4 regions of the Mesobacillus boroniphilus genome follow, and region 1 is predicted to be linked to each of the others. Evidence: riboswitches for the same ligand, from Rfam matches in the RefSeq annotation. Region 1 holds a riboswitch; each other region holds the start of a gene.
The links. A riboswitch is a leader RNA that binds a small molecule or an ion and turns the genes downstream of it on or off. The one in region 1 is predicted to bind S-adenosylmethionine.

Region 1 (4,791 bases):
ATGTCATCTTGTCACTGTCCCATACTCTACAGCCAGCTCTTCTCCTAAAAACTTTGCCAGCTCGAGCATGCCAAATTTCCCTGCTTTTGCTTCAGCATCTGAATTATAATTTGTATTTGTATTGATATCGTAAGTGAAAATTTCCCCTGATTCATTTCTGATGAATTCAATACCAGCAACATTTATATTATTTACTTCTAGTACTCTCTTATATTTTTCAATGATTGGGTCGTCGAATCCATCGATAACCAGGAATTTCGGCTTTTCTTCAACTTCTTCCCCAACAGGGCAGAAAAGGTCTCCGATTTTGCAGGCATCAGCCGGGCACAATTCAAACCCTTCAGATGTATCAACTCTCACCGCATAAATAAACTCTCCGCCGACAAATTCGCATCTTGTAATATAGCTTTCCGGGGACTGGACATATTCCTGGATCAGCGTCACACCATCAACCGGTTCTTCAAAAGAAGGTCCATCAACATATGACTTCAGTGCTTCAATCGATTGAAACAGCTGAACCCCAAGACCTTTTCCAGCGCGATTATGCTTAGTTATAAATGCTTTCCCGTCAAATTCCTTCGCAGCATCTAATAGCTGTTTTTTCCCGACAGCCGCAATTGTCCTCGGAGTCCTTACACCATGCTTGTTCAGCTCAAGATATTGCTTAACCTTGCTTACCTCCAGTTCCAACGCCCGGGATCCGTTATACACCTTCCTTCCATGGGTTTCCAGCCATGATAAAACCTGTGCCGTATATTCAGGGGCGAAGCGATGTCCTCTTGTATGAGAAGAAGCACTCATTCTGCTATAAAAAATCCCCTCAGGTGGTTCCTTTGATAAATCAAGGAGCCCCTCGTCAAGATGCCATTCTTCAAATGGAACTCCCAGCTCTTCCAGCCGCCTTGTCAAATGGACTGTCCATTCGCTATTTTCATGGATAATGTATACTTTACTCATTATTTCTTCATCTCCATAGTCTAAATTTTATCAAACACTCACTTGCTTCCTTTTTGCCTCAACAAGCGGCATTACCTGACTAGCAAAGCGTTCCATTTCCTCGAGCTGCGGGGAGAATTGCAGTAATAGCAAGCCTAAACCTGCTTCTTCATACTGTAAAATCCGCTCGGCGATTTGCTCTGGTGTACCGACTAAATTCGGCCGCAATCCACGGTTCGATACAGAATAATCTTGGAGGTGAATCTGCTGTTCAAGCTGAGACTTACTCGTAAAATCTTTAAAACCTGCATATGCACTGGATTCTTTAACATCCGTGATACGCCCCAATTCAGCAATGGCTTCCTCCTCTGTATCCCGGCAAATGACATAAGCAGCCATTCCGAACACTGATAGTTCTGGATTTGGAGTTGATGCCCTGCGTGTAATCATATCCGTTATTTTCCGCTGTATTTCTTTTACTGTCCCGCCATGCATGACATAGGCATCGCATTTTTCTATAATCGTCTGCTTCCCTTTCTCGCTTTCTCCGCCGGCGTATAAAATCGGATTCGGGCGCTGGACTGGTTTCGGAAACAGCTTCGTGTCCTTCAAATCGTAAAACTTACCTTCATAAGAGAAGCTATCTTCACTCCATAGTCCCTTGAGTAAATCAATGAACTCTGTAGTCCGTTCATATCTTTCATCATGTTCGGTAAAAATCCCGCCGTACTGGCGTGCCTCTTCCTCCCACCATGCTGAAACTACATTAAGAGTAAAACGACCGTTGCTGATTTGATCTATGTTTGCTGCCATCTTTGCTGTTACTGCAGGATTATGGAAACCTGGCCTTACAGCAGCCATGATCTCGATTTTTTCAGTTACAGAAGCCAGAGCAGCAGCTGTAGTCCAAGCTTCAAGGGAGTCATGCTCAGGACCTTTGATATCATTCAGATATAACTCTGCTATCAAAGTGGTTGAATAGCCCCATTTTTCTGCTGATTGAATCACCTGCTTTGCATAATCAAAGGTAGGCGGCATGTTTTCATCCTCTGCATTCCTAAGCCATCCGCCAAAAATCGGCAGCCAAAATCCATATTTCATCTCAATCTCTCCACTTCTTATTTAATCACAACTTAACCAACCTGATAAGTCGGTTTTATAAAAAAACATTAGAGGCTCATAAATAAGCCTCCTAACATAAAAAGCTCCCTTCTTTAAGAAGAGAGCCTTAGAATACTCTCTTCTCATCTTTCAGACAAAATTGTCCGCAGGAATTGGCACAGTATTCGTTCAGAACCTGTTGCCGAGGTTTCGCAGGGCCTTTCCCTCCACCTCTCTTGATAAGAAGATATCATATATTAATTTTAATTTATTAAAGTGATAATATTCTAAATTCATCCAAAAGTCAATTCGTTTATCGAAACATTTTTTATATTCCTAGTGGAAATCCCGACAGAAATTTATTGACCCTCTGTGAGGCCTCCGTCAGCCTTTCTGGAGGCTGAACCATAGCAATTCTCACATACCCTTCTCCTTGTTTGCCAAAAGCATCACCAGGAACCACGACAATCCCTTCCTCATCAATCAGCTTGAAGGCAAAATCACGGGATTTCCAGCCGGTCGGAATTTTAGCCCACACAAACATCGTTGCCGGAGAATTGGCCACTTGCCATCCGCTATTCCGAAACCCGGATACTAAAGCATCTCGCCGAACTTCATACTGTTTTAGCTGATCCTTCAGGAAAGAATAATCAGAAGTCAATGCAGCAATTGCTGCTTTTTGAATTGGATAGAAAATTCCATAATCGATATGTGATTTAAATGAGGCAAGAAGATTAATAACTTGAGAATTCCCGGCAACATAGCCAATGCGGCAGCCTGCCATATTGAAAGTTTTGGAGAGTGAGTTGAACTCTACTCCGACCTCCTTTGCACCGGGTACAGATAAGAAGCTTATTTGCGGGTTATTATCATAAATCAATTCAGAATAGGCGAAGTCATGTACGACCAAGATGTTATGTATTCTGGCGAACTGAACCACCTCTTCAAAAAAGCTGCGATCTGCCAGTGCGGTGACTGGATTTCCAGGATAGCTCAAGATTATCATCTTCGTCTTTTGTAAAATTTCAAGAGGAATATCATTAAGCTGCGGCAGGAAATTATTTCCCTCCAGCAAAGGCATTGGATAAATAGTTCCGCCTGCAATTGTTACGCTAGCTTCATAGATTGGATAACCTGGATCTGGAACAAGTACATAATCACCAGGATCAATGATTGCAGTAGCAAGATGGGCAAGACCATCCTGAGAGCCCATTAGCTGCAGGACTTCGGTTTCAGCTTCAAGTTCAACCGAATAACGCTGCTGGTAAAAATATTTAACTGCCTCATTAAATTCACTTATTCCCTTTAGCGTGTATCCATATTTCCCTGGATCCAGTGAATACTTTACAAGCTCATCAATGACAAAAGGAGGCGGCGAAAAATCCGGACTCCCTATACTCAGGTCGATCACATCTTTCCCTTTCATTAAGGCAGTCTGCTTACGGTCTACCACTTCCTGAAAAATACTTGAAGTCATTTTTCTAATCTTTTCCGATCCGTAGAGATTCATGGGAATTCCCCTTTACTGTTTATTTCTTTAACGCTGTAAATTGTTAGAACTTTTAAAATATAAATTCGATTATATCAGGGTCCCTTTTTCAATTCTAGTAAAAAATAAAAAAATGAGCTGCTTTAGCAGCTCATTAAGTAACTTCCATATCAAAACAATAGATGTGCGATTGGCGCTACAATGATGAGAGTTAGGATAGTCCTCTGAACCCAGATGACTACCAATTTTCGCAGGCTGATGGGTATTTCTGTCGACATAATGCTTGGAATCAGCGCAGAGAAAAAGATAATAGCTGACACAGAAACAACACCGATGACAAACTTTGTGATCATGGGGGCTTCTGTTACAAGCAAGGCAGGCAGGAACATTTCAGCAATTTCGATTGCGGATGCCTTAGCTGCCAGCATTGGCTCTGGAATCTGGAGGATTAATGTAAATGGGTAGAAAATATAGCCAATAATATCGAACACTGGGGTGAATTCCGCTAATACGAGCCCTAACAATCCTACAGAAAGAATCGACGGCAAAATTCCCATCGTCATAATGAGTCCATCCCGCAAGTTATCCAAAATGTTTTTTCCAAGTGCAGGCGCCTTGTTCGATGCGCTCATAGCACCAGCCCATGCCGTTTTCAAGCGATGTTCCTTCACCGGTTCTTCAGGTACTCCTTTGCCCTCATAATATTCATCACTAACCGTTCGCAAAGGGCGCAACCTCACCGTGATAGCGGTTACAAGAAACGTAACTAAAAGCGTTGTCCAGAAATACGTGTTCCACACTTCCATTAATCCTAAAGTTTTTGCGACAACAATCATAAATGTAACAGAAACAGTCGAGAAACCTGTTGCGATAATGGTGGCTTCTTTTATAGTATACTTACCTTCCTTGAACACGCGATTGGTAATCAGAAGGCCGATTGAATAGCTTCCTACAAAGGAAGCTACGGCATCAATCGCAGCCCTTCCTGGTGTCTTCCATACAGGTCGCATTATAGGCTGCAACAATACACCAAGGAATTCTAGCAGACCGTAGCCTACCAGCATTGCTAAAAATACAGAGCCAATTGGTACGAGGACACCAACCGGTATAACCAACTTTTCATACAGGAATGGTCCCATGTTTGGTTTAAATAGCCATGCTGGCCCAACTTTAGTCAGCAGCATTAACGCTACGACAACGCCAAGTACTTTTAACAAAGAAAAAACGATAGTCGCCGGATTCTTGTTCCACGTTTTTCTGTAAAA
Region 2 (4,791 bases), 1.6 Mb from region 1:
CGTCATAGAAATACCCATCATCATCCGGTCCACGATGGGTGATGATGTCATTCATATTTTTAAACAGCTGCTTATCATCGCTGCTGAATTCCTGTGCATTTTCATGTACACAACCGATAAAGCCACACATTATGTACTTCACCTTCTCCATTTCAGAAAAAATTTATTGTTATTTTCCAGTGATTTTACTATCTAAAAACATACCATCTAATACTATCATTAATCGCAAAATTTTTGCAGTAAAATCTGAGGGAAATTTAAGGTAATACTCTATTTTACACCTTTTGGACCATTCGCAAACCTGAGGAATTTCTGCCTCTCTCCTGATTAGACGGCAAATAATAAGGGGAGTTACATATTTCTATGCAACTCCCCTTTGATTTTATTTTCCTTGAGCTTGAGTGCGAAGTGCCTCAGCCTTGTCTGTACGCTCCCATGGAAGGTCAACGTCAGAACGGCCGAAGTGTCCATAAGCAGCTGTCTGCTTGTAGATTGGCTTGCGCAGGTCAAGCATGTTGATGATACCAGCCGGGCGAAGGTCGAAGTTGTTTTCAACAACGTCGATCAATACGTCTTCGCTCACTTTGCCTGTACCGAATGTATCGATTGAGATGGATACCGGACGGGCAACACCGATTGCGTATGCAAGCTGAACTTCAACTTTGTCAGCAAGACCAGCAGCTACGATGTTCTTAGCAACGTAACGTGCAGCGTATGCAGCTGAACGGTCAACTTTTGTAGGATCCTTACCAGAGAAAGCGCCGCCGCCGTGACGAGCGTATCCGCCGTAAGTATCAACGATGATTTTACGGCCAGTCAAACCAGCATCACCCTGTGGTCCGCCGATTACGAAACGGCCAGTTGGGTTGATGAAGTATTTTGTATTTTCGTCAATCAATTCTGATGGTACAACAGGATTGATGACATGTTCTTTAAGATTGCGCTGGATTTGCTCAAGCGAAACTTCTGGGTGGTGCTGAGTTGAGATAACGATTGTATCGATGCGGACAGGCTTGTCGTTCTCATCGTATTCAACTGTTACCTGAGTTTTTCCGTCTGGACGAAGGTAAGGTAGGATTTCTTCCTTACGTACTTCAGTCAGGCGGCGAGAAATCTTATGTGCCAATGAAATCGGTAGAGGCATAAGCTCTTTTGTTTCGTTGCAGGCAAACCCGAACATTAAGCCCTGGTCTCCAGCTCCGATTGCTTCGATTTCTTCATCTGACATTTGGCCTTCACGTGCTTCAAGAGCCTGGTCAACACCCATTGCGATATCAGCAGACTGCTCGTCGATTGAAGTCAAAACTGCGCAAGTTTCAGAGTCGAAGCCGTACTTAGCGCGAGTGTAGCCAATTTCCTTAACTGTTTCACGAACAATTTTCGGAATATCTACGTATGTAGATGTAGTGATTTCCCCTGCAACTAGTACAAGGCCTGTTGTAACTGATGTTTCAGCAGCAACACGGGCGTTAGCATCCTTAGCAAGGATCGCATCCAAAATCGCGTCAGAGATCTGGTCGCAAATTTTATCCGGATGGCCTTCTGTTACTGATTCAGAAGTGAACAAACGGCGTTTGTTTGACATCTGAGTTCCTCCCTCATTTATAAAAATAGATCGAGGCTGTCCCAATACAGACCTCGGGTTGATACGGTACTCATTCCCTATGTAGTATGAAATAAACGCTGAGTTTTTATTAGAAAAATTTGTTTAAGATTCATGGTGAATTTCTTTTTTCCTAATTTCACCCACGGGAGCAATGACACCTAAGAAGGCAGTCCATCAGCATTTCCATGCATCGGACAGAAAAAAGCAATATAAAAAACCTCTCCAATTACGAGGAAAGGTTTAAGCTTAAATCCGCGCCTTTCGCTCTTATCGTTCAAGGGCAGTTCCCTTGCGTCAGGTTAGCACCTTTGCCCGGAAAAGATCAGCAATCAAAAGCTGTTTTTTTCTCGTTTGCAGGTTGCTGGGTTTCATTGGGCCTGTCCCTCCACCAGCTCGGGATAAGAGAGTATCCGTTCAAGTCCAAATCATAACGAAACTAGAATTGCATGTCAATGATTTTCTCATTAAATTTGTCGATTGTTGTTGAAAGTTTTTTTGTAATGCTCTTTTCTCAAACTTTGTTGCTATTGACTACAAAATAGGAGTGAATGAACTATTTTTCTACTCAAAGTAGCCTCATGTTATGAGAAAAGAGCATACAAACTTAATACCGAACTACAAAATTGCGTTCTATTACGTTAAAATCGGCTTTAGGATTTTAACAACACTCTTTACGAAAACAGCCTTTTGTAAAATAAAAAGGTCACGAAAAGGATCCTTTTCGCTTGACTATATAAAGAAAGAATTATATAACGCAAGTTAGGTACAAGGTAATTTTTCTATTGATTAGTATAGATTAATTGAACAAATGTGTTATACTAATACCGAGATGTAAACACTTACAAATTATCAATATTTTAAAAAAGGAAGGTATTCTCCGATGAATGTTGTAGGAATATCAAATGAACTTTCAGCTTTATTAAAAGGAAGCAATGTCCAGGTCCAGTTATCCGTTCCCCAGCTTGTTGAAAAAGTCCTGAACCGCAACGAAGGACTCCTGACTTCAACTGGTGCCGTAAGAGCAACAACTGGTAAGTATACTGGCCGTTCACCTAAAGATAAATTCATTGTCGAAGAAGAATCCGTGAAGGATAAAATTGACTGGGGCTCTGTCAACCAGCCGATTTCCGAGGAATCTTTCACAAAGCTATATAATAAGGTATTGAATTTCCTAAAAGAAAAAGAGGAATTTTTTGTTTTCAAAGGCTTCGCAGGTGCTGACACAAAATACCGCCTTCCAATCCAGGTCATCAATGAATACGCTTGGCACAACCTTTTTGCACATCAATTGTTCATCCGTCCAAGTGAGGAAGAGCTTGTTGACCATGAAGCAGGATTCACGGTCATCTCAGCGCCGAATTTCAAAGCTGACCCAGAGGTTGATGGCACGAATTCCGAGACATTCATCATCGTTTCCTTTGAACAGCGTGTTGTACTGATTGGCGGAACTGAATATGCAGGAGAAATGAAAAAGTCGATTTTCTCTGTCATGAATTACCTTCTGCCTGAAAACGGCATCCTTTCCATGCACTGCTCTGCAAATGTGGGACGCGAAGGCGATGTTGCATTGTTCTTCGGCCTTTCCGGAACAGGAAAGACAACTTTGTCTGCTGATAACAATCGCCGCCTGATTGGTGATGACGAGCATGGCTGGTCAGCTAACGGCGTCTTTAACATCGAGGGTGGATGCTATGCAAAATGCATCAACTTATCCAAAGAAAAAGAACCGCAAATCTTTGATGCAATCCGGTTCGGATCTGTACTTGAAAATGTCGTTATCGATGAAGAAACGCGTGTAGCGGATTATGATGATGGCAGTCTTACAGAAAACACTCGCGCTGCCTATCCAATCCAGGCAATCGATAACATCGTGGATCCGAGCATTGCCGGACATCCAAACGCGATCGTATTCCTGACTGCTGATGCTTTCGGAGTCTTGCCTCCAATCGCTAAGCTAACGAAGGAACAAGCAATGTACCATTTCTTGAGCGGATATACATCAAAGCTAGCTGGCACGGAACGCGGCATCACTTCACCGCAAGCAACGTTCTCGACTTGCTTCGGCTCACCTTTCCTTCCGCTTGCAGCAACAAGATATGCGGAAATGCTTGGTGAAAAAATCGATGAGCACAACGCTAAAGTATTCCTTGTCAACACAGGATGGACAGGCGGAGAGTACGGTACTGGAAGCCGCATGAAGCTTGCTTTCACGCGTGCGATGGTCCAGGCAGCACTTGAAGGTGAACTGAACAATGTGGAAACAGTGAAAGACGAAATCTTCGGCCTTGACATCCCGCTTCATGTACCAGGTGTACCGGACGATGTCCTTCAGCCAGTCAAGACATGGAGCGACAAAGACGCTTACTTTAAAAAAGCCAACGAGCTTGCTGGGAAGTTCCGTAAGAATTTCAAGAAGTTCTCGAACGTACCGTCAGAGATCGAAGAAAAAGGCGGACCAACAGCGAAGTAATAAGAAAAGCGCAAGCGCCTTGGTCAGCCCCGACAAGCGCTGCCCGCTCGATAACGCCACATCGTGTGGCTGGCGGGTCTAGCACATCCTGTGCCACGGAGGGCCAACCGGTGAAGTCGTTCTTTGACTTCATTGGGCGGACCGAAACCGAAAAGTTTAGCCGACTGTCCAGAAACGCAGAAACTGGAGACTCCGCCGGCAGAAGCGCTTTTCGCTTCTGCCGGCGGAGTTGAAGTTTCGGAGTTTCTAGGAGGCGACACTAGACAAGCGACTCGAGGGGCTAGGCGCTGGAGCTGGACAATTCTCGAAGTAAAATCTATCCTTTCTTATCGCATAATGGCCATTTCCAATTGGAGATGGCCATTTTCTTTTCAACAGTCTATTGTTGCCGTGATTTATGTTGATAGCAATTCATACTAATTACTTCTGTTTCTTAAAGCTTCCCTATCAACATTTTGTGGAGGCTGTTCCATCCATCTGTTATCAATCATTATTTTAATCCCGTCATTTGCATATTGAAGGATTTCAGTCACAAGCCTTGTGTAATGCCCACCTAGATCTTTTCTTAGGCTCGCTCCAATTGCAGTTCCATAGCCACCAACACTGATCGCATCCAGACTGTTGGTTTGAAACATCATTAGCTTATCTGAAAAAGGCGGTACAATTGATTGAGATATCGCTGAATCCCAGGTACTTGGTAGCGGAACTCCATCCT
Region 3 (4,791 bases), on a different contig from region 1:
ATCAAACACTGCCACAACGCAAATCTTTGATATGGTCAACCTTCTGAAAAACGGTCTCGATGAAATAGGAGAAGCAGTGAACAAAGGCGGTGCCATCGCGGATGAGCAGATGGAATCAATGAATTTAACAATGAGCGCATTTGGAAATATCGAGTCTAAGGTAACCGGTATTTCGGAAAAAATCACTCAGCTTGTCGAAGGTATGGATGCCTCAAAAGAACTGGGCGCAAGGGTCCTCCACAATGTGGAATCCATCAGTGCGGTCGTCGAGGAGACAGCAGCAGGAAGCGAGGAAATCTCGGCATCGACCACTGAACAATTATCTGCATTTGGAAACCTGTCGAAAAAGGTTACAGACTTGAGGAAGCTGACAAATGAGTTGAATGATTCCGTTACTATTTTTAAGTTTAATAGATAAACTGAAGAGTACCATGGCCGCTGGGGCTGTGGTACTTTTTTATAAGAAGAGCTAAGTGCGACCGAATTGGGGATGTCAACTTCAGGATTGCGACTTGGTCGAAATATTCGTGGATGTGGTCGAATTAATTCCAAAAGTGGTCGAAATATTCGTGGATGTGGTCGATATAATTCAAAATGTGGTCGAAAAAATTGAAAATTCGCCAATATATTGCCTGGGTAAGGGTACCTTAACCATTTACATGGCGATAAATGAGGCGACGGAGGGTGAATTAACTTGAATTTGACATGCAGTATCGATTATATGAGTCTATAATAAAATAAAAGAAATAAGATTTATAGAAATGGGACTGCTTTAGGCACCAATAACAGAAAAGAAGGTGAAGTTTTGAAACAAAGAGATTTATTCTTAGCGTTTTTTCGCGTGGGAATCCTCGGATATGGCGGCGGCCCGTCTTCGATTCCGCTTGTACATAAGGAAGTGGTAGAAAAATATAAATGGATGGACTCTGATGAGTTCGGTGATATCCTTGCCTTGGGAAATGCGCTGCCGGGACCGATTGCCACGAAAATGGCTGGCTATATTGGTTATCGCGTAGGCGGATACCTGGGGATGATCAATGCCCTCGCCGCGACGATGATTCCGGCTATCATTCTGATGATCCTGCTGCTTACAGGACTGAACTCATACAAAGATGAGCCATGGGTGAATGGAATGGCAGAGGCTGTTGTTCCGGTTGTTGCCGTCATGCTTGCTGTCCTGACATGGGATTTCATCAAGAAGTCTGGTAAGTCGAAGCTTGGATGGGGCTGGACAGCCGTGGCCCTTATTGGCAGCCTGGTTCTTCTTCAATTCTTGAACCTGCACCCCGCCATTTTAATTTTTGTATTGCTGCTCGGTGCTTTGCTGAAAAAAGACCCTACTCCATCTGAAAATAAACAAAAGGGAGGGGAGCAGAAATGATTTATTTCCATATATTTTTGGCCTTCTTCATCCCGGGGATACTAGGATATGGCGGTGGTCCTGCCTCCATTCCATTAATCGAAAATGAAGTTGTTGATCGTTATGAATGGATGACAGTTAATGAATTCAGTGAAGTGCTGGCGATGGGGAACGCCCTGCCAGGACCGATTGCAACCAAGATGGCTGGGTATATTGGATATGCTGAAGGCGGCATCCTTGGTGCTATAGTGGGGGTATTTGCCACGGTGGCACCATCCTTGATCCTAATGATCAGTTTGCTCGGACTGTTGATGAAGTTCAAAGATTCCCCGCGTGTCAAAAGGCTGACAATCGTCGTCCGCCCTGTCATTGCCGTACTTTTAGGAGTCATGACCTATGATTTCTTTTTCTCCTCCTATGAAGGGGTCGGCCTGACACAGACAATTCTGATTGGCGGAATCAGCTTCCTCCTTATGGAAAAATTTAAAGTCCACCCCGCCTATATCATCGCGGGATCCCTTGTTTACGGTGCCCTTGTTTTATCGTAAACAAGGGTTTTTCTTTTTCAGAAAAGGCTCTGTTAAAGCCCAATGTTAATTTTAATCTTGTTGATTGTAGTGGAAGGCATGAAGACTCCTGCGGGAGCATGGGACAGGGAGACCCCGCAGGCGCTGAAAGCGCCGAGGAGGCTCCCCGGGCCACCCGCGGAAAGCGAAGTGCCTGGAACGAAAATCAACAGCCTAATTTAATAGAGCCTTTTTAAAAAAATATTTCCTTACTCCCACAATCATGTAAGCGATATCATTAAAAAACATTGGAAAAACTTTGTTGACAAATAAATCAGATAGTTTTAATATTTCAATTATCAAAATTAATTTAATAAGTTACTTATCAAGAGAGACTGAGGGATTAGGCCCTATGACGTCCGGCAACCTCCTTTTTGGAAAGGTGCCACTTCCTACAGAATGTTTTCATTCTGAAAGATAAGTCGTATAGATGTTTACGATGCCTCTTTCTATGAATGAAAGAGGCATTTTTTATTTGGCTCTTTTCTCAAACTTTGCTGCTATTGATTACTAAATAGGAGTGAATGAACTATTTTTCTTCCCAAAGTAGCCTCTTGTTATGAGAAAAGAGCATGCAAACTTAATACCGAACTACAAAATGGCGTTCTATTACGTTAAAGTCGGCTTTAGGATTTTAACAACAATCTTTACGAAAACAGCCTTTTATTTTAAAAAAACGGGGGTGCGAAGCATGATTGAAGTGAAAAACCTGGTGAAGATATATGAAACGAAAAAAGGGTCGGTTACAGGTGTTGACCAAGTTTCATTAAAAGTAGAAAAGGGAGAGATCTACGGAATTGTCGGATACAGCGGGGCTGGCAAAAGTTCTTTGATTAGATGCCTGAATATCCTTGAAAAACCGACATCAGGAGAAATACATATTGACGGTGTAGAGCTTACTTCTTTGAGCAAAAGTGAACTTAGAAAAGCGCGCTTGAAAATCGGGATGATCTTTCAGCATTTTCATCTTGTAAGCGCAAAGACAGTTAGTGAAAACATCGCATTCGCACTGAAAGCAGCAGGTCTTCCGAAAGCAAAAATCCAAGATAGAGTAACTGAGCTTCTTGATATGGTCGGCCTTTCTGATAAAAAAGATGTCTATCCGGCACAATTGTCAGGTGGACAGAAACAGCGCGTTGGCATCGCCAGGGCACTGGCGAATAATCCATCTGTCCTCCTATGTGATGAAGCTACCTCCGCTTTGGATCCAAGCACGACCAAATCAATCCTATCTTTACTTAAAAAGATTAATAGTGAATTAGGCATCACGATTGTCCTCATCACCCACGAGATGGAAGTCGTCAAGACCATCTGTGACAGGATGGCTGTTATGCAAGATGGGAAAATCATTGAAGAAGGGGATGTGTATGAGGTCTTCGCAAATCCGAAACAACCTCTCACAAAGGACTTCGTCAACTCAATCCTACAATTCGAACTGCCGGAAAGATTGCTGGAGGAGCGTCAAGGAAAGCTGATTAAAATCTATTTCCAGGGTGAGATTGCTGAGCAGGGAGTCATCTCTGATGTATTCCAGACCTTTAAGGTTCGCGGCAATATCCTGCATGGGAAGATCGAATATATTCAGGATATTCCATTGGGGATTTTCATCATGGAGGTTTCGGGAGACCAGGTGGAGATTGACCGGGCGATTGCCTACATAGCGGCAAGAACGAAAAACCTGGAGGTGATTGATGATGCTGCTTGATAACCTGATTGCATTGCTGCCGGAATTGAACAAAGCGTTTTTTGAAACAATCTATATGGTCGGCATCTCCATCCTTGTCGCCATTATCGTAGGATTGCCTACTGGGGTACTGCTTTTTGTCACCGATAAAGGACTTTTCCTTGAAAATCAAATTTTTAAAAATATTGCCGGCTTCATCGTCAATATGATTCGCTCGGTTCCATTTATCATCTTGTTGATCGCCCTGCTGCCATTGGCGAATATAATTGCGGGTACGACAATCGGGCCGACAGCCGCATCTGTTTCGTTATCTGTCGCGGCGATTCCATTTTTTGCAAGAATCGTAGAGCAAAGCTTCCGCGAAATCGATAAAGGAGTCATTGAAGCAGCCGTTGCGACAGGTGCTACTCCATGGATGATTATCAAAGATGTCCTGATTCCTGAGGCAAAGCCAGGCATCGTCCAGGGTGTTACCATTACGATCATCAGCCTTGTTGCATACTCCGCAATGGCTGGCATTGTCGGCGGAGGGGGAGTTGGTGACCTGGCGATCCGCTTCGGCTATTACAGATACGACAATACAATCATGATCACGACAGTCATTATCCTTATTTGCCTCGTCCAGCTGATCCAGTTTGGCGGGGACAGGATCGCAAGAATAGTAGACAAAAGATAAATAATAGGGGGTTCTTTTAAAATGAAAAAATTTTTCTTTTCAGTAGTGTTGTTATTATCAATCGGGTTGCTTGCTGCATGCGGCAGCGACTCAGCATCCAGCGGTGATGCGAAAGCAGACGCAAAACAAGTGATATTCGGTGCGACATCCGGTCCATATAGCGATATGGTCACAAAGGGCATCAAGCCTCTTCTTGAGAAAAAAGGCTATGAAGTTAAGGTAGTCGAATTCAGCGACTACATCCAGCCAAACCTGGCTTTGTCAAAAGGTGATCTTGACGCTAACCTGTTCCAGCACAAGGTCTATATGGAAAACTTCGCGAAAGAACATAAGCTTGAGCTATCGGAAGTCATCGTCGTGCCAACCGCACCAATGGGGATTTACTCTAAAAAGTTCAATTCACTGGATGAAGTCGCGGAGGGTTCTGCCATTGCGATTCCAAATGACCCAACAAATGCAGCGCGTGCCTTCCTGATTCTTGAAGATGCTGGCTTGATCAAGCTTG
Region 4 (4,791 bases), on a different contig from region 1:
TTGAAGTTATTTCGACCACATTTCGAAATATATTGGCGGATTTTTTATTTTTTCGACCACATTCAAGGATTATTCGACCAACTGGTGATTCTAACGGGTTTCTAGCCCTTAATTAATGTCCGCCACTCTTATCAAAATTGCTTCCTGAAACGTCGGCGACATTCTCAATGGCGACCAATGCGTTTGGATCGATATCATCGACAACGGAGCGCACGGTGGATAATTCGATCCGGCTGACGATGGTGTAGATGATTTTCTTTGGTTCGTTTGAAAAAACACCTTGGCCCTGGATATAGGTCATGCCGCGGCCTAATTGCTTTAGCAATGCTTCGGCGATTTCTTCCGGGACATCGGAAATGATTGTGACCGATTTAAGCTCTTCCATCCCTTCGACGACGACGTCAATCATCTTGAATGCGATGAAATAGGTGATGATTGAGTACATGGCTGTTTCCCAGCTAAACACGAGCAAGGCAGCCAGTATGAAGATGAACAGGTTCATGACCATGACAATCTGTCCAACAGAAACGGTGCGCTTTTTGCTGACAAGGATGGCGATGATTTCAGTTCCGTCCAGTGCGCCACCTGCTCGGATGACCAAACCGACACCCGTTCCAAGGATAACCGCGCCGATGATGGTTGCTAAAAATAAATCATCCGTCACAGCGTCAAAGTGATGTAAATAAGCAGTCGAGATGGATAAAATAATGACTCCATATAAGGTGCGAAGCGTGAATTTCAGGCCCATTCTCCGATACCCGATATAAAGGAAAGGCAGGTTAAACACAATAAGGAATATACTCATCGAGATATTAGTCAGTTCCGCGGCGATAATCGAAAGCCCGATGACCCCGCCGTCAAGGATCGCGTTAGGAACGAGGAACATATCAAGCCCGAATGCCGCGATAATTGCCCCGAGAGTTATCGTCACAAGCTGTGTTATCTCTTTGATCACTCTTTTTTTCTTCGTTGCAGCCACTAAATATCAAACCCTTTTCTATTAAAAATATCTTCTATGAATTAGTAATGTATGTACTATACTTATTGTATCAAACTTTAAAGTGTATCTGGTATTTTTACATTATATATCCATGATTAGTAAAACCGGTAATTGGGGTAATGAGAAGGGGAAGTTAATTGAAATTACGGAGGGGCTATTTTGGCTAACAATACTCAGTTTAAACATAGATCAAATAATCAACAGTCAGGTTCCAAAAACAAGAAGAATCATCAGACTGGTAACAATAAGAAAAAGTCATATATGAGAACTAACCCTAAGCCGCAGGAAAAAGAGGAAAACAGGTTGAAGCGTGTTAGTGAAAAAAATCAAACGCATGATGGCAATAAAGGAAGCGAAAATGGAAAGTCACCGAATCAATCTAACAGCGGTAATGGTAACTCATCTTCCATGCAGGCTGATAACGGTAATGGCAAACCATCCTCCAATCAATCCAAAAACAGCAACGGGAAAAAGCGTGCCTATGAGAGTGGTAGGAATTCATCGAATCAAAATCCCGATTCAGGAGCTAAAGCTTCAGGAGACCATGAGGTGAAGCATAAGGAGCAGTCCGGAAAATTCGAAACGGCATTTAACAGAATTCATAAAGCGTTGAAGGAAATGGTGAAGGGGACGGACAGCGATGCATTTGTCGAGCTTCTGTACTCCGGCTATAAAAATCATTCATTAGTACGTAAATATAAAAGTGAGCTGCACCAGTTTGCAAAGCTTCGCAATGCGATTGTCCATGAGCGGGTGAACGCTGATTATTATATTGCCGAGCCGCATATTGAGGTGGTCGAACGGATTGAGGAGATTGCCAGGGAGTTTGAGAAACCTCAGACAGCTTTGTCGATCGCGACCTGCCCTGTGTTTTACTATTATGAGGATGCCTATCTTAAAGATGTTCTAAAGGTAATTAATAAGTTTGATTTTACAAGATTCCCTGTTTATGACAAGGATGATAAGTATATTGCCTTACTGACTTCCACGGAGATCATCCAGTGGATGGCGAAGCATTTTTCCGACAGTGTGGTGCATTTCGAGGATGTCCGTGTCAAAGAACTGTTGACGAAGGGGAAAAATTATTTTGTGACCTTTGTTGATGAGGATGCATCCTTGTATCATATTGAAGAATTGTTCGAGCGTTACCATACAAGAGGCAAGAAGCTGCAGGCAGTCATCATCACGGAAACGGGTGACCGCCATGGGAAGCCAATTGGCGTAATAACGCCGTGGGACTTGCTTGACAGTGACCCGGAAGATTGAGTTTCCGGTCTGGTAACTGTCATTGACGAGCTGCCAGTGGTGCTGGTATACTGCAGCTATTAAAAACTATTTTCAGAACCGAAATAACTCTTATCCAGAGCGGCGGAGGGACAGGCCCTGTGAACCCCGGCAACCTTCATATTCAAAATGAAAGGTGCTAAATCCTGAAGATGCAGTCTGAAGATAAGAGAGGCTGATTGAACAGAAACCTCTCCTAATTGGGAGAGGTTTTTATTATAGGCTTTTTTCGTGGTTTTGCATCCACATTCGGAAAAAGCCTTACTATTATAAAAGCAGGTGAGCATATGGAAAAAAGATTTGAAACGGAAGTACTGCATTCAATACATAACAAGCCAAAGGGGATTAAAAGCAAGGCGACACCGATTTATCAGACGTCGGCATTTACCTTTAATGACCTTGATGAGCTTGAGGGCTTTTATCAGGGAGAAGGAAATTACTTGTATTCAAGGGTAGGAAATCCGAATACAGATGAACTTGGTCAATCCGTTGCGGCGCTTGAGTACGCGGAAGATGGGGTAGCGGCTTCCTCAGGTTTAGCTGCCATCTTAGCAGGTGTCCTAGCAGTAGTGAAGAATGGTGATCATATCGTTGCGGCTGATGATGTATATGGAGGGAGTTTCCATATGCTGAAAGCCGAGCTTGAACGCTTTGGAGTCGAAACGACATTTGTATCTTTTTCCGAGTTGGACAGAGTCGAACAGGCGATCAAACCCAATACGAAGCTTCTTTACACCGAATCAATCACGAATCCGCTCCTCCGTGTTGAAAAATTGGAGGAAGTCATTGAGCTGGCAAAGAGAAAAAGTCTTACTGTATTAGTTGATAATACTTTCGCTACACCACTGCATGTCCGCCCGTTTTTACTCGGAGCCGACCTGGTCGTCCACAGCGCGACGAAATACATTGGAGGTCACAGTGATGTCACTTCAGGTGTCGTCGTTGGCAAAAAGGAACTGATTGCAGAAGCGCGTGCAAGAATCGTGAATCTTGGTGCGAACCTTAGTCCGTTTGAAGCGTGGCTGACTTGCAGGGGCTTGAAGACTCTCGCGTTAAGGATGAAGGCTCAATCGGAGAATGCCAGGTTGCTGGCTGACGGTTTGAGTGAACATCAGAATGTCGCAAAGGTTTACTATCCATTTGCTGAAGGTGAAAAAGGCTTCGGTGCCATCGTGACGGTTGAACTGGCAGAACACGTGGATACAGACCAGTTTTTCAAATCGCTTGGATGGATAAAAATTGTCCCAACACTTGCGGGAGTAGAAACGACTGTCTCTCATCCACTGAAAACCTCCCATCGCGCACTGCCTCCAGAGGCTCAAGCAGAGCTTGGCATTACGTATCGATTAGTCAGGATTTCCGTTGGGATCGAAAACCCAGCTGATATTATCGAACAATTTGTGACGGCGCTGGAAAACTCGTGAGAAAGATGGGGGAAGGGGTTAATAATATTTCAATCATTCCGATATTATAGGAAGAATATACTAGTACCCCTAAGAGTTTGTTGAAGGTTAAAAGGAGCGGGCAGGATGCGCAGACTTGTTAATATTTCGTTAAAGACTAAGGTTTTTTCATTTTTCGGCATGTTATTTTTCGTATATGCAATATCAACAGTTTATAATTTTTATTTGTTGAATCATTATAAAGATAGCTCTGGCACATCCGAATTAGTGTCAAAGAGTTTGTATTCAACTACTATTGCTGGAACACTTATATCAATTGGCTGCATTGTTTTTATATTGATCCTTTTTCAGAACGTTTTCCGGCCAATTGATCGTTTAACGGATGCCACCAAGAAAATGGTTAATGGCGATCTATCGATACAGATTGAAAGCGGAACTATGGATGAAATGGGTATGCTCACATCCCATTTCAATGAAATGATTGAAAAGTTACGTGTTCTTGTTTCGCAAAGCCAAAGTAACACCGGATTGATTCTTGATTCAGCCATTAAGCTTTATGAAAGTTCTCATGAGCATGAAAAAGAGAGCGATAGAATCAATTCTTCCATTATGCAAATCTCTGCTGGGGCCGAGCGGCAACAAGAGCAATATACTTATCTGAATGAAATTGCTGAAAATATGGAAGACAGGATCAAAGAAATTGCAGAACTGGCCAATGCCATTGATGCAATGTCCTCGGCCAACGTCGCAAAAAGCGGAGTGGGCATGGAGTTAATTGGTCAAACGAGTGCACAAATTGAACATATGAACCATATCACCAGCGAGGCTGCTGTTAATGCGGAAAAATTAGCTGAAAAAACGAATGAAATTGATCAAATCGTCAGCATTATCTCTGGCATCTCTAATCAAACGAATCTTTTAGCATTGAATGCGGCAATCGAGGCAGCCCGGGCTGGGGAACAGGGAAAAGGATTCGCTGTTGTGGCCGGCGAAGTCAGGGCTCTGGCTGAACAATCTCTTCAAGCATCTAAACAAATCCAGAGTGTAATTGAAAGTGTGAGAACAGAAATAATTAAAATGGTTGAAGTAATGGCTGGCGGAAAT

Region 2: it holds a riboswitch for S-adenosylmethionine, as region 1 does, so the genes downstream of both, metK (methionine adenosyltransferase) here and DYI25_RS04705 (LLM class flavin-dependent oxidoreductase) in region 1, are expected to answer to the same signal.
Region 3: it holds a riboswitch for S-adenosylmethionine, as region 1 does, so the genes downstream of both, DYI25_RS16780 (methionine ABC transporter ATP-binding protein) here and DYI25_RS04705 (LLM class flavin-dependent oxidoreductase) in region 1, are expected to answer to the same signal.
Region 4: it holds a riboswitch for S-adenosylmethionine, as region 1 does, so the genes downstream of both, DYI25_RS19530 (trans-sulfuration enzyme family protein) here and DYI25_RS04705 (LLM class flavin-dependent oxidoreductase) in region 1, are expected to answer to the same signal.

What each region holds. Positions count from the first base shown of each region.
Region 1 is NZ_QTKX01000001.1:934,064-938,854, reverse strand. Features, by position in the region: gene DYI25_RS04710 (ATP-grasp domain-containing protein) at 4-957, opposite strand; gene DYI25_RS04705 (LLM class flavin-dependent oxidoreductase) at 988-2,037, opposite strand; SAM riboswitch class I at 2,178-2,283, opposite strand; gene DYI25_RS04700 (LL-diaminopimelate aminotransferase) at 2,366-3,547, opposite strand; gene DYI25_RS04695 (YjiH family protein) at 3,697-4,791, opposite strand, start outside.
Region 2 is NZ_QTKX01000001.1:2,516,634-2,521,424, forward strand. Features, by position in the region: gene asnB (asparagine synthase (glutamine-hydrolyzing)) at 1-130, opposite strand, end outside; gene metK (methionine adenosyltransferase) at 383-1,585, opposite strand; SAM riboswitch class I at 1,871-2,011, opposite strand; gene pckA (phosphoenolpyruvate carboxykinase (ATP)) at 2,487-4,076, shown strand; gene DYI25_RS12810 (DUF3231 family protein) at 4,493-4,791, opposite strand, start outside.
Region 3 is NZ_QTKX01000002.1:797,811-802,601, forward strand. Features, by position in the region: gene DYI25_RS16765 (methyl-accepting chemotaxis protein) at 1-418, shown strand, start outside; gene DYI25_RS16770 (chromate transporter) at 806-1,381, shown strand; gene DYI25_RS16775 (chromate transporter) at 1,378-1,908, shown strand; SAM riboswitch class I at 2,246-2,350, shown strand; gene DYI25_RS16780 (methionine ABC transporter ATP-binding protein) at 2,618-3,631, shown strand; gene DYI25_RS16785 (methionine ABC transporter permease) at 3,621-4,286, shown strand; gene DYI25_RS16790 (MetQ/NlpA family ABC transporter substrate-binding protein) at 4,308-4,791, shown strand, end outside.
Region 4 is NZ_QTKX01000003.1:449,819-454,609, forward strand. Features, by position in the region: gene DYI25_RS19520 (YitT family protein) at 113-979, opposite strand; gene DYI25_RS19525 (CBS domain-containing protein) at 1,160-2,266, shown strand; SAM riboswitch class I at 2,354-2,456, shown strand; gene DYI25_RS19530 (trans-sulfuration enzyme family protein) at 2,572-3,708, shown strand; gene DYI25_RS19535 (methyl-accepting chemotaxis protein) at 3,814-4,791, shown strand, end outside.